4 regions of the Franconibacter pulveris genome follow, and region 1 is predicted to be linked to each of the others. Evidence: predicted binding sites of a transcription regulator. Region 1 holds the regulator's gene; each other region holds the start of a gene.

Region 1 (3,116 bases):
ACGCAGCCCGGTTAATTTTCCTTTACTTATTTCTACATAGTTATCATGCCGCAACTGCGACAACGTTTTCATCACCATGCTGCGAGAAAGGTTGGTTCGCTTAACGATATAATCGGCTACGTTAATTTTATTTCGCATAAATTCATCCATGGCGGCAAGCGTGACCAGATTGCCTTTAATCATGAGATAGCTATTATGCCCAAGCAATAATTCTTCACGATGGCAGAGTAAGTCGATAGACCAGGCCAGTACCTTATATAACTGTGGTTGACACTGATGGTTTTCTATTTCGCTCAGAAATTTATCAAAAGGAATGAGCTGGTAGTGGCACTCAGCATCGGCCTGAATTCTGAAATAGTTTTTATTATTAAGATTACGCGCAACGCCCAGAATAGACGGGGCGCTACATTTTTCAATCAGTAATCTATCGCTTTTACGCAATACGGAAAAAAGGCCACCACGAATAATGCAAACAAAGCCTTCACGCGTTGGAATAGACGTATTTTTCTCTGCGCGATACCAGTTACCGTAACCATTAAAGATATCGGACAGGCGATAAATTTCGGCAAGGGGTTTCTGAGGTATTACCATAACGGCGACCTATATATAAGTATATTATTGGAATAAATAACGAGGGGCTATTCTAATAGAGTTGATTTTTTTACTGCAATACAGGCCAGTGGCGTTGCAAGCCCGAATGGGGCGCTTAAGGGAGGTAACTGATTGAATGGTAAAATAATTTACTTTTTCTGAAAATAAAAAGTAAGAAAAAGATAAGATAAAATAAGTTCTTGACCAGTATATTAAAATAGCAAGCATCAAGAAAATGGACTATTAGCGTCGCGTCTGCCTGATAAAGGTGTAAAAAAAGCCGACATACTATGTCGGCTTATTAACAAAAAGTAAAAACGGAACGCTATTTTCGCTTACTTTGTGTCGTGCGCGTGCTCGTTTTCGCGGCAGTCGCCATCGGCACAGTGGCCATAGAGATAGAGGCTATGGTTGGTCAGACGAATGCCATGGCGGGAAGCGATTTCACGCTGACGCGCTTCGATAGAGTCGTCGCTAAACTCGATAACTTTGCCGCAGTCGAGGCAGATCAGGTGGTCATGATGATGCTGTTGAGTCAGTTCGAAAACGGATTTGCCGCCTTCAAAATTATGACGCGTTACGATACCCGCATCGTCAAACTGATTCAGCACACGGTAAACGGTCGCGAGACCAATCTCTTCGCCCATGTCAATGAGGCGCTTGTATAAGTCTTCCGCACTGACATGATGGTTTACTGGCTCCTGCAACACTTCAAGGATTTTCAGTCGAGGAAGCGTGACTTTCAGGCCAGCCTTCTTTAATGCGGTGTTATTGTCAGTCATGCGGAATCTGTCCTGTTGCTAAACGGTGTGCTCCGGAGAGCTTAAGATCGGATGCGCTGAAGATGAATGCGACTCATTATAGAACTGACAGGCCCAAATGAAAACCGCAAGCGTCCAGCAATAGTGCTTTTCAAAACGTGGCGAGCGCGGCGCTTGCCGTCTCGTTACCCGATAATCCTGAAGGGTATTGTACAGATATGCGGATAAAAGTTAAAAATTTGTAGCAATCATTTTTATCGCTTTTATCTATCAATGAAGTGAAAACGGCGATAAAAAATACATTTATCGCCGTTTCACGATTAGGCGTTAATGATTTCCTGCAGGTGCAGTTCTTCAGAAACTTGCTTAACCCATTTTTCGACGCGTTCAGCGGTCAGTTCGGGCTGACGATCTTCATCAATGGCAAGGCCAACAAAGTGATTGTCATCGGCAAGACCTTTAGAGGCTTCAAAGTGGTAACCTTCCGTCGGCCAGTGACCCACAATAGTGGCGCCGCGCGGTTCAATAATGTCGCGAATGGTGCCGAGCGCATCGCAGAAATATTCCGCGTAGTCTTCCTGATCGCCGCAGCCGAAGAGCGCGACCAGCTTGCCATTGAAGTCAATCTCTTCAAGGGTCGGGAAGAAATCATCCCAGTCGCACTGCGCTTCGCCGTAGTACCAGGTCGGGATGCCAAGCAGCAGGATATCGAAACCTTCCAGATCTTCTTTGCTGCTCTTGGCAATATCGTGCACTTCAGCAACGTCTTTCCCGAGCTGTTTCTGAATAACTTTTGCGATATTTTCGGTGTTGCCGGTGTCGCTGCCGAAAAAAATGCCTACGATTGCCATGAGAAAAATAACCTCTTGAATCCTAATGATATGGTAGTGGCAAAATGCCCACAGATAGGGCAATCATAGCAGAACAGAGAAGAGGGCGGAAACTGCTATCACGGTGGGGTGCACACTCTGACACATTTCCATACAAGAAAAAGGGTCTTAAGGGCTCAGCTATTCAGCGCCTTGAGTTGTGCCAGCAAAATTTCTTCGATCAATTCGCTGCGACTCATGTTGCGCGCCTGCGCCAGTTGCGTCAGGGCGTCAACCGCTTCCGCGTTAAGTTTTAACTCTACGCGTTTAAGCCCGCGAACTTTGTCGCGCTTGAGCTGGTTCCGTTTGTTGATGCGCAACTGTTCGTCACGCGACAGCGGATTGGTTTTCGGGCGACCCGGGCGACGCTCGTCCGCGAACAGATCTAATGTCGTACGGTCCGTTTGTTCTTTGGCCATGATTTGACTACTGACAGGGGAAACAGGCTGCCGGAGCGGATGCCCGGGTGTCATTCAGCGCGCCATCATACATCAGGGAACGAGGCGCGCCAACGCGTTAGCGGCATGTTAGCGCCAGTCGCCTTGTTTTTAATCAGTTTCCAGGAAGCGACGAATGGCGCGCAATACGGCTTCGGGCTTTTCGGCATGCACCCAGTGCCCGGCGCCGGCAATGACATGCGCTCGTGCCGCAGGGAACTGCTTAAGCAAGGCCTCGCGGTGCTTTTCCTGTACGTAAGGCGAAGCGCCGCCAGCGATAAACAGCGAAGGGCCATGCCACGCCGGCACCTCCTGCCAGCCAACAATGTGGGCATACTGCTCCCAAAGCGTCGGCACATTGAAACGCCATTCACCGTCAGCGAAAGATTTCAGCAGAAACTGAACGACGCCCTCTTCAGAGAGGTACTCGCGCATAATGGCGGCCGCCTGCTGGCGCG
Region 2 (3,116 bases), 1.7 Mb from region 1:
TGGTGTTGTAGCCCTCAATTTTATTCCCCGCCTCATCGGAGAGATCAAACGCCTGCTGGGACTGCAAACGCAGCGTCCAGTCGTCGGGCGCCCAGCCAATATAGGCCGTCGCCTTGGAAGGACTGGCGGAATCCACCGTGAGTTTTTCCCATTTCCCGGCCACGCGCGTTTCTGAACGAATAACATTAAACGTAACGCCAGCGCTCCAGTCCGTATCCGGCACGAAGTAGTCCACCGCGCCTTCAAGACCGTAAATGCGGCGCTTGTCATCGTCCAGATTGATGGTCATGTCCGTTTTGTTGATGGAGATCGTTTTGTCAGAAAGCGAATAGTAAGCGGCGAGCTGGGCGCGAACCGCATCGCCGGTATAACGCCAGCCAAGCTCCCATGCGTTAACCTTAATGCCATCCAGCCGGGAGTCGTTCACGTTGACGCTGTTTAACAGGCGGTAGTGGCCGTTGCGTAACTGATAGGTGCCGGAGCCGTAATATTTTGCGAGATCCGGAATTTCAAAGCCCTGAGAGAAATTAAGCCACGCTTGCTGACGCTCCGTCAGGTGCGCAAGCACGCCTGCGTTAAACAGGACGTTGTTGTAATCGGTTTTTCCCCCCGGCACCGCATCGGCCGAGCTCGCGAGCCCCGTGGCGATCCCCTGCTGCTGGGCGTATCCGACGAAGTCATCCACCTTGTTTTCGGTGTATTGATAACGCACGCCGCCGCTCAGGGTAAAGACAGGGTTAATGTCATAGTTAGCTTGCAGGAACGGCGCCAGGTTAGTGACCGAGTAGCCCGGATAACGCCCTACGTTATAAGCATTCTCAAGACGCATCCCGCCAGACTGGCTCGCTTTCGCCAGGTCGAAGAACTGCTGATTGGCGTCGAACGTTTCATGTTCCGCATCCACACCCCAGGTGAGACCCAGCCCGTCGAACGGATTGCTGTTTAGCGTCAGTTTGCCGCCCCAGAAATGGGTGTTCTGCTCCGAGGCGCCAATGCTGGTTACCCCTGTGCGGCCAAGCGTAGGAAAGGGATAAAAGGCCAGCTTTTCATCACGGTAAAAAATTTGCGCGACCAGGTCCTGACCCCAGACATCGGTGTTGGAATACTGCAGATTAATCAGATGACGCTCGGTGCCGGGTATGCGGTCTGAAGAGAAGTTACTGCCGTTACGCGCCTGCCCTTGTCCGGTGACCGCAGAAAAATTTTCCCCAAGGTCAAGGCCATGCTCGCCATCAGACTGACTTTTATAAAACTGCGTGGTGAGCTGGAGTTGCTGATGATCGTCAATGTCCAGCGTGCCGGTTCCCATCACATCCAGCCGGTCGGAGTACTGCAACCCGGTCTGCGTGTTATCGATGATAACCTCCTCGCCGCGACCGTCATACCAGCCGCCAAAACGCTGATAAGCGACCGAAAGCCGACCGGAAGCGTGTTCGTTGCCGCCGCTTACCGCCGCCGCGACATTCTCATCATGGTCGTTATGGCTGTTGAATCCGCTTTTGCCGCCGACAGTGAGTTCGACCTGTTTTTCCGGCTGTCCTTTTTTGGTCACAATGTTAATAAGGCCGCCCGTACTGCCGCCGCCATACAGGGAGGTGGCGCCTGAAATCACTTCGATTCGTTCGATATTAAACGGATCGATAGCGTCCAACTGGCGGCTATCCGTGCGCGACGAGTTAAGACGTACGCCGTCGACCATCACCATCATCGAGCGGCCGCGCATATTCATGCCATAATTTGTGCGTCCCTGGCTGCTGACATCCATGCCGGGTATCAATTGCGCCAGCACCTCTTTAAATTCTTTGCCCCCCTGAACCTGTTGCTGTAGCTCCTGCCCTTCAATTACCCAGTTGGTTTGCGCAAGCTCCGTTACGCTGCGGTGAGCGCGGCTGGCCGATACCACGATGCTGTCGCTTTGCGTTTGCGCTGCATAAACAGCCGGGCCGCTAAGCGCCAGCAGGCAAGGCGACAACAAGCAAAGTTTCTGAATTTTCATTGTTTTTATTTCCATATTGTCAGATAGAGCACAGCGGAAAAGGCTTCCTTTGATGCCGCGCCTCCGCCAGCCGGGCCGTTTTAATGATAATAATTCTCGACATGATAATTATTTACAAAGCGCTGGCAATACATTTAGCAACATTTTGTTTTATTTGGTCACAGGCGTGATCGTTACTCACGTTAAGAGAAGCGCTGCGGCGGGCAGGCAAGTGATGCGCGGAAGTACGGCAGTTTCAGGTAGGAAGGCGCGCGCCTTAACGAAGCGGCAGGCCTCCTTTTTGCATAAAAAGAGAATTTTTTAAATTTCGTGATACAGGAAGTTTATCTTTTACAACCTTTCTCATTAATGTCGCTTACTTTTTTTACGTTATTACTTTTATTTAAAGTTTCCGCAAAATAAAATTATGGCTAACAATAAAACCCCATGAAACAGTAAACTTAGCAACTTACACAATTATTTACTTAAGTTTCAGCTAATTGAAAAAATATTGAATGAATTCTAATTTTAAAGGTTGCCTGAAATAATCACTCTCGCTAATTTGATAAGGCTGCTTAATCAAATGGAGGGAGATTAAGGTTTGAAATGGACTGTACTCGAAACGCTTGTTAGCCCGGAAACCGGCATGGCCTTTACGCTTGTCGTTTCCGCTAACAATAACAAATTTATTCTCTGGCACCTTTACTGCGCCCGGATAACGTCCCGGAAGCCTCTTTATGTCCACGCAGGCATGGCCTGGGTCTATCAGGGCGAGCGGATTGACCGCATCCAGATTTACCGGGTTACGCTTTATTGCAGTAACCTTTGGGAAAATATAAAAAAACACGCGGGCTGCGAAAAATATATTACGGATGAACGCTGCACTTTGGGAGCCCGGTGCACGATTTCTTCCTGCCCACGTAACCTACGCTGATGTTTTAATCCGCCTGAAATAACGCCGGGGCATGGCCCCGGCAGCACTAAAACTTATGCACTTAAGAATCAGCTTAAGCGCCTGAGCTTATTTCCTGGTAGATTGAACGCTGAATCGCGGCCCACTTTTTCGTATTCGCATCCGGGTTAGCCTGCGCACGTAATTCCGCCTGGTCGAGAGCATGTTGTTGTCTTTTCACCACGCCCG
Region 3 (3,116 bases), 2.1 Mb from region 1:
TTCACGGTAGCGGGCGGCGAAATCATCCGGCCAGCGGGTATAAGGGAGGGTCATGCAGGGCTTCCTTCATTCAGTCCAAATACGTTGAGCATGGTCGAGAGCTTGACGCCGGTTTCGCGCCATTCGCTCTGCGGCTCAGAGGCGGGCACAATGCCTGCGCCGGCGAAAAGCCGCACGCGGTTGCCGTTAAGCTGCGCGCAGCGGATAGTCACCACCCACTCGCCATTGCCCTGGTCGTCGCACCAGCCGACGATGCCGCCGAACAGTTCACGGTCAAACGGCTCCAGCTCGGCGATAAGCGTTTTGGCTATCTCATGGGGGAAGCCGCTCAGGGCGGGCGTCGGGTGCAGCAGGCAGGCGAGCGTTAGCGCGTTATCGCGGGCGTCCTGCGTCTCGCCTTCAATGGCGGTGGCAAGGTGCCAGAGGGTGGGCGTGGTGATAAGCGCCGGCGTTTCCGGCACGCTGAGCAGGCGACTGCGCGGCGCCAGCACGGTTCTCATCGCTTTCGTCACCAGCTCATGCTCATGTCTGTCTTTCGCAGAACGCAGCAGTTGATGGCCCGCCTCCCTGTCCTGCGCTTCATCCTGCATGCGGCGGGCGGAACCGGCCAGCGGCAGCGAGCTGAAACACTCGCCCGATTTACGCAGCAGCAGCTCCGGGCTTGCGCCAAGCAGCGCCCCGCCCGCTTCCAGCGGCACGTGGAAGTTAAAACTGGTGGGGTTCTGGGCGATAAGCCGCTCCAGCAGCGCAACGCTGTCGGGCGCGTCTTGCGTTGTGATATCGATAAGGCGCGACAGCACGATTTTATCGACGCGCGGCGTGTCGGTAAGCGCGGCGGCGCGGGCCACCATTTCCATAAACTGCGGCTGTTCAGGGATAGCCTGACGGCGCGTTACCTGAAGCGGTTTTTGCGGCTTCACGCTGCTGCGATAACGCTGGCGGTTAAAGGCGCGCCACGTTTGGGGAATAAACAGCGCCGAAGGTTTACGGGTGTCGAACGGAATGGCGCCGACGACGATGGGGTTGCTGACGCCCTGCGCGCGGGCGGCGGCGAAGTGGTTTTGCAACGCCTTCTGGAATTTCCCGTTGCGATCTGCGCCATCGGCGGCAGGCGTCGTCAACCGGGCGAAACAGCCGGAAGTGGCCAGGCTGCGATACGGCGACATGAAGAAAAAGCTGTCCGGTGAAAGGGTTATCCTCTCCACTTGCGTTTCCTCAGCCAAAGACGTGTCCATGCGCTCCTCCAAAAATGATAAGAGAACTGATAATTGTTATCATTTGTATTTGGTGGCGTAACCTAAGACGAAACGTCGGGCATGTCAACCAACGCCACATTTTCCGTTAAGCGGCGCGCTTGCATCGCTGCGGTAAATGGTGAAAATGAGAAGCATTACTCACCTTGCTTTTTACAGGATGCGACGCTGTGATCTCCCTTTTCGCCCGACGGGCGCTGCTGCTTTTCAGCGCACTGGTTTTAGGATTTTCCTCACTCACGCAGGCGGCGGCATGGCCGCGTCAGGTCACCGACAGCCGCGGCGCGCAAACGCTTGAAAAAGCGCCGCAGCGCATTGTTTCCACAAGCGTAACCCTGACCGGTTCGCTGCTGGCGCTCGACGCGCCCGTGGTGGCAAGCGGCGCGACCACGCCCGGCAACCGGCTGGCGGACGACCAGGGCTTTCTGCGCCAGTGGGGCGACATTGCGAAAAAGCGTAACGTGCAGCGCCTGTACATTGGCGAACCGAACGCCGAGGCGGTAGCGGCGCAGATGCCGGACCTGATTTTAATCAGCGCCACTGGCGGCGACTCGGCGCTGGCGCTTTACGATCAGCTCTCCGCTATCGCCCCCACGCTTATCATCAATTACGACGACAAAAGCTGGCAGCAGCTGTTAACCCAGCTTGGGCAGATAACCGGCCATGAGAAAGAGGCGCAGGCGCGCATTGCAAGCTTCGCGCAAAAGCTTGACCAGGCGAAAGCGCACATGAAGCTGCCGCCGCAGCCGGTGAGCGCGCTGGTCTACAACGCCGCCGCGCATGGGGCGAACCTCTTTACGCCGATGTCCGCTCAGGGGCAGCTGTTGCAGCAGTTGGGCTTTACCCTCGCGACGCCGCCGTTGCTACCTGCGCTTAGCAGCATGGGCAAGCGCCACGACATCGTACAGTTGGGGGGTGAAAACCTGGCGTCGGGGCTGAACGGCCAGACGCTCTTCCTCTTCGCCAGCGATGAAAAAGACGCTGAGGCGCTTACCGGCAACGCCCTGCTCTCTCATCTGCCCGCGGTGCAAAACAAGCGCGTTTATGCGCTGGGGCCAGAGACCTTCCGCCTGGATTATTACAGCGCGAGCCTGATACTCGAACGGCTGTCGGCGTTATTTAAAGCGTAAAAAAGGGGCCGCAGGGCCCCTTCTGTTATGGCTTCACCGCTTGCGGCGGCGACTGCCGCAGGCGGCGAAGCTCGCTTAACAGCAGCGTAAGCGCAACGCCTGCAACCGCCAGCGCCATTCCACTGACGCTCGCCGAGCTGACCGGCGAGAGCGCAACGCCCATGCCGCCCAGCAGCGCCGCGCCAATCGCATCGCCCGTTACGTTCTGCGCGGTCCACAGCCCGTTAATACGCCCGAGCATGTGGTCCGGCGTCTGCGTCTGAATCAGCGTGTACTGAACCAGCGAGCTGATGCCGCTCAGGTAGCCGAACAGCGCGAGGCAGACAACCCCTAAGCCCCAGAACGGCATCAGGCTGAAAATGCCTACCGCGACGAACGCCAGCACGGAAGTAATGAGCATAACGCGCCCCGGCTGCGTGGAGTGCGCCAGCCTGCCACTGGTAAGCGCGCCTGCCGCCGCCCCCAGCGGTACGGCGGCGTAAAGCGCGCCGATTTCGCCGCTCGCCATCTGCCAGTGGTTAGCCAGCGCCGGATAAAGCACGCGCACCGCGCTCGCCATCGTGAGCAGGGCGCCGATAAGCGCCACGCCGCCCACTACCGGGCTTGCCAGCAGAAAGCGAAACGCGCTCGCCAGCGCCTTTAGCGGATGCTCGCGCTGCATCTGCGGCGCAGGCAGTTTCGGTAGCGTAAGCAGCGGCAGCAGCGTGATGAAGGTGCCGAGCGCCGCCAGCGC
Region 4 (3,116 bases), 1.7 Mb from region 1:
TTATCGTCCTGCACGCCAATCGGCTGGAGCAGCGGCGTCAGCGCCTGGCTTACTGAGGCCAGCGCGGAGTCGTTAATGTTATTTACCGGTTTGCCGCTGAAAGAGAAACTGTTTAGCGCGCCAATGAAAACGCTTACCACCACAATCACTTTCCCTGCGCGCAGGGTGAAGGCTTTCAGGCGCTGCCAGGTTTGCAGCAGCAGGCTTTTCAGATGCGGCACATGGTAAACCGGCAGTTCCATCACGAACGGCGTGGCTTCGCCGCGCATGATGGTGTGTTTCAGCATGAGACCGGTGAGAATCGCCATGACGATGCCGAGCAGATAAAGCGAGAAGACCACCAGCGCCCCCTGCTGGCCAAAAAAGGCGGCGGCGAAGACGGCGAAAATCGCCAGCCGCGCGCCGCAGGACATAAAGGGCGCCATCATCACCGTCATCAGTCTTTCGCGCGGCGCGTCAAGCGTGCGGGCGCCCATCACCGAAGGAACATTGCAGCCAAACCCGACAATCAGCGGCACGAAGGATTTGCCCGGCAGCCCCAGCGACTGCATCAGGCGGTCCATGACAAACGCCGCGCGGGCCATATAGCCGGAGTCTTCCAGAAAAGAGAGGAAGAGGTACATCATGCCAATCTGCGGCACCAGCGGCAGGACGGTATTAATGCCGCCGCCAATCCCCTGAGCGAGGAAAATGGTCAGCCAGTCCGGAAAGTGGAGCGTGTATCCTACCCATTGCAGGCCATGAATAAACAGGGCGACGGAGCCGGCGTCGAAGATGGGCTGCAGTGCGCCGCCGATATTAATCGCCAGTAAAAACATCAGGTACATCACTAGCAAAAAGACCGGCAGGCCGAGAACGCGGTTGAGGATAATTTTGTCCATCGCCACGGTCAGGCGGTGCGGCTCGGCGGTGAGGCTGTTGCTGACCGCATCGCAGATGGCGGCGATGCTCTGGTAGCGCGCGTCGGCGATAAGCAGCGCCGGGTCGTCCAGCTCGTCAGCAAGACGCGCCTGCGCGGCGGGGAGCAGGCTTTCCGCTTTGCCTGCAAACGCGCGGCTGTAGATGTCGCCTTCCAGCATTTGCAGGCCCAGCCAGCGGCGCTGGCGCGGCGGCAGCTCGCCCGGCATAACGGCTGCCAGCGCATCGGCTTCGCGCAGCAGCGGGGCGGGGTAGCGCACCAGCTCAACAGGCAGGTTTTGCGGCTGGCGGTCAATGGCGAGCCTGAGGCTTTCGATGCCGCGGGCGCGGGTGGAGACCAGCGGCACCACCGGGCAGCCCAGGCGGGCGGCCAGCGCGTCGATATCGATATGGATATTTTGCTTTTCGGCAATATCGAGCATGTTAAGCGCTACCACGCAGGGAATGCCGAGCTCCAGCAGCTGTAGCGTGAGATAGAGGTTGCGCTCAAGGTTCGAGGCGTCTACCACGTTGATGAGCATATCCGCTTCGCCGCCAAGAATGTAATGACAGGCGATCTGCTCATCCAGCGACGTTTGAGAAGAGATAGTGGTGAGCGAGTAGGTGCCCGGCAGGTCCACCAGGGTGACGTGATGCTCAAGGGTGGAGAAAAACCCCTCTTTACGCTCGACCGTCACGCCTGCCCAGTTTCCCACGCGCTGGCGCGCGCCGGTCAGCTGGTTGAAAAGGGTGGTTTTGCCGGAGTTAGGGTTGCCAATTAAGCCAATGGTTAACTTTTTCATAGTAGCGTGAACTCAATAACGGGTCGCCGTCAGGCGGCTTCAACCTGCAACAGCGCCAGATCTTTTTTTCTCAGCACCAGATTTACGCGTCGGGTTTCAATATGAATGGGGTCGCCAAGCGGCGCCACGCGCACCACGTTAAAAGAAGAGCCTGGCAACATGCCCAGCGACAGCAGTTTTTGACGATATGCCGGGCTGATGGCTGGCGCGAAGCCGGTAATTTTCCACGTGCTGTTAAGAGTGAATCGCATAAAGCCTACTTATCTTTCAGTTGCGGACGGGCTTTTCGGCATGACCGGCAGCCGACAATAAGCCGGTAATCACGCAGGAGAAGGGAATCGATTTATATGGCAGGATGATAATGATAATGGTTTTTATCTTCAACGCTCCGATAAAGCGAAAGGGCGCTTATTTACGGTTTATTTGTTCTGGCGCAAAAAAGAGAAAATAAGCGGCTGAATATTTTACCTTTTTTATTTTAATTATTACTTTTCAATGTATTAGCCTGGATTAAGTCGCCCAATAATTACATTTTTAGCCTGAATGTTATTATTTGGTTTCATCTGTTATTCGAATGAGAGAATAGCGACGGCTGGAAATGTCAGCGGCAGTCGCGACAAAAACGTGATGGTTATTTCATACCGTTCTTTATTGCCGTTACTTTTATTGAGTCATTATCGGTTGTAGCCGTGGCGCCGATTCCTGGTCAAAAAATGGGCGAGCGGCGCTACGTTTATTCGTGCAGATAACAGGAAACCAATTCGTAAGCGGGGGGCTTCGGCCAGCCTTCTGCCGGGAACCGAAAGGGTAAAGGGGGCAGTAAGCCCCCTTTACACATTCACAGGATGAGAAGCGACATGGTCATGCAACGCTTTGGTGAAATCGCCATCCGCCTTGCACTTCTCATTTCCGCCGCCTCCCTGGCACAGGGAAGAGACCGCGGCGTTTACCGCTTCTTGCCAAACGCCGCGGCGAGCGCGTCGCTCATCGCGCTGTTGCCGCTGGCGGCGTTGTCGCGCGGCGGCTTGCGGTTTTGCGCGGGACGATTGCCCTGCTCACGGCTATTGCCGCCGCCGCGACGGGCGTTGCCTTCGCCAGGCTGTTCATCCAGACGCATGGTCAGCGCAATACGCTTGCGTTGCAGGTCTACCTCCAGCACTTTCACCTTCACGATATCGCCCGCTTTCACCACTTTATGCGGATCGTCTACGAACTTATCGGCAAGAGAAGAGATATGCACCAGGCCATCCTGATGTACGCCGATATCAACAAACGCGCCGAAATTGGTGACGTTGGTTACCGCGCCTTCCAGCACCATGCCAGGCTGGAGATCGTTCATTGTCTCCACTCCTTCGGCGAACTGCGCGGTTTTAAATTCCGGACGCGGGTCGCGGCCCGGTTTTTCCAGCTCTTTGA

What was found. Region 1 encodes Fur, which represses iron uptake genes when iron is present. Its sites were predicted from a motif close to ATAATAATGAGAACNACTATCAA; they were not measured.
Region 2: ACU4F7_RS20835 (TonB-dependent siderophore receptor) is a predicted target of Fur. The motif match lies at 2,074-2,096, and genes of this name have one in related genera.
Region 3: fepB (Fe2+-enterobactin ABC transporter substrate-binding protein) is a predicted target of Fur. The motif match lies at 1,262-1,284, and genes of this name have one in related genera.
Region 4: feoA (ferrous iron transporter A) is a predicted target of Fur. The motif match lies at 2,056-2,078, and genes of this name have one in related genera.

Annotation. Positions count from the first base shown of each region.
Region 1 covers NZ_CM165555.1:1,372,034-1,375,149, forward strand. The annotation lists gene ACU4F7_RS06515 (helix-turn-helix domain-containing protein) at 1-591, opposite strand, end outside; gene fur (ferric iron uptake transcriptional regulator) at 927-1,373, opposite strand; gene fldA (flavodoxin FldA) at 1,673-2,203, opposite strand; gene ybfE (LexA regulated protein) at 2,359-2,640, opposite strand; gene ybfF (esterase) at 2,770-3,116, opposite strand, start outside.
Region 2 covers NZ_CM165555.1:4,406,094-4,409,209, forward strand. The annotation lists gene ACU4F7_RS20835 (TonB-dependent siderophore receptor) at 1-1,996, opposite strand, end outside; gene ACU4F7_RS20840 (hypothetical protein) at 2,622-2,909, shown strand; gene ACU4F7_RS20845 (STY4199 family HEPN domain-containing protein) at 2,983-3,116, opposite strand, start outside.
Region 3 covers NZ_CM165555.1:3,457,169-3,460,284, forward strand. The annotation lists gene ACU4F7_RS16340 ((2,3-dihydroxybenzoyl)adenylate synthase) at 1-54, opposite strand, end outside; gene entC (isochorismate synthase EntC) at 51-1,235, opposite strand; gene fepB (Fe2+-enterobactin ABC transporter substrate-binding protein) at 1,427-2,383, shown strand; gene entS (enterobactin transporter EntS) at 2,409-3,116, opposite strand, start outside.
Region 4 covers NZ_CM165555.1:4,310,664-4,313,779, reverse strand. The annotation lists gene feoB (Fe(2+) transporter permease subunit FeoB) at 1-1,700, opposite strand, end outside; gene feoA (ferrous iron transporter A) at 1,730-1,951, opposite strand; gene ACU4F7_RS20435 (Tex family protein) at 2,647-3,116, opposite strand, start outside.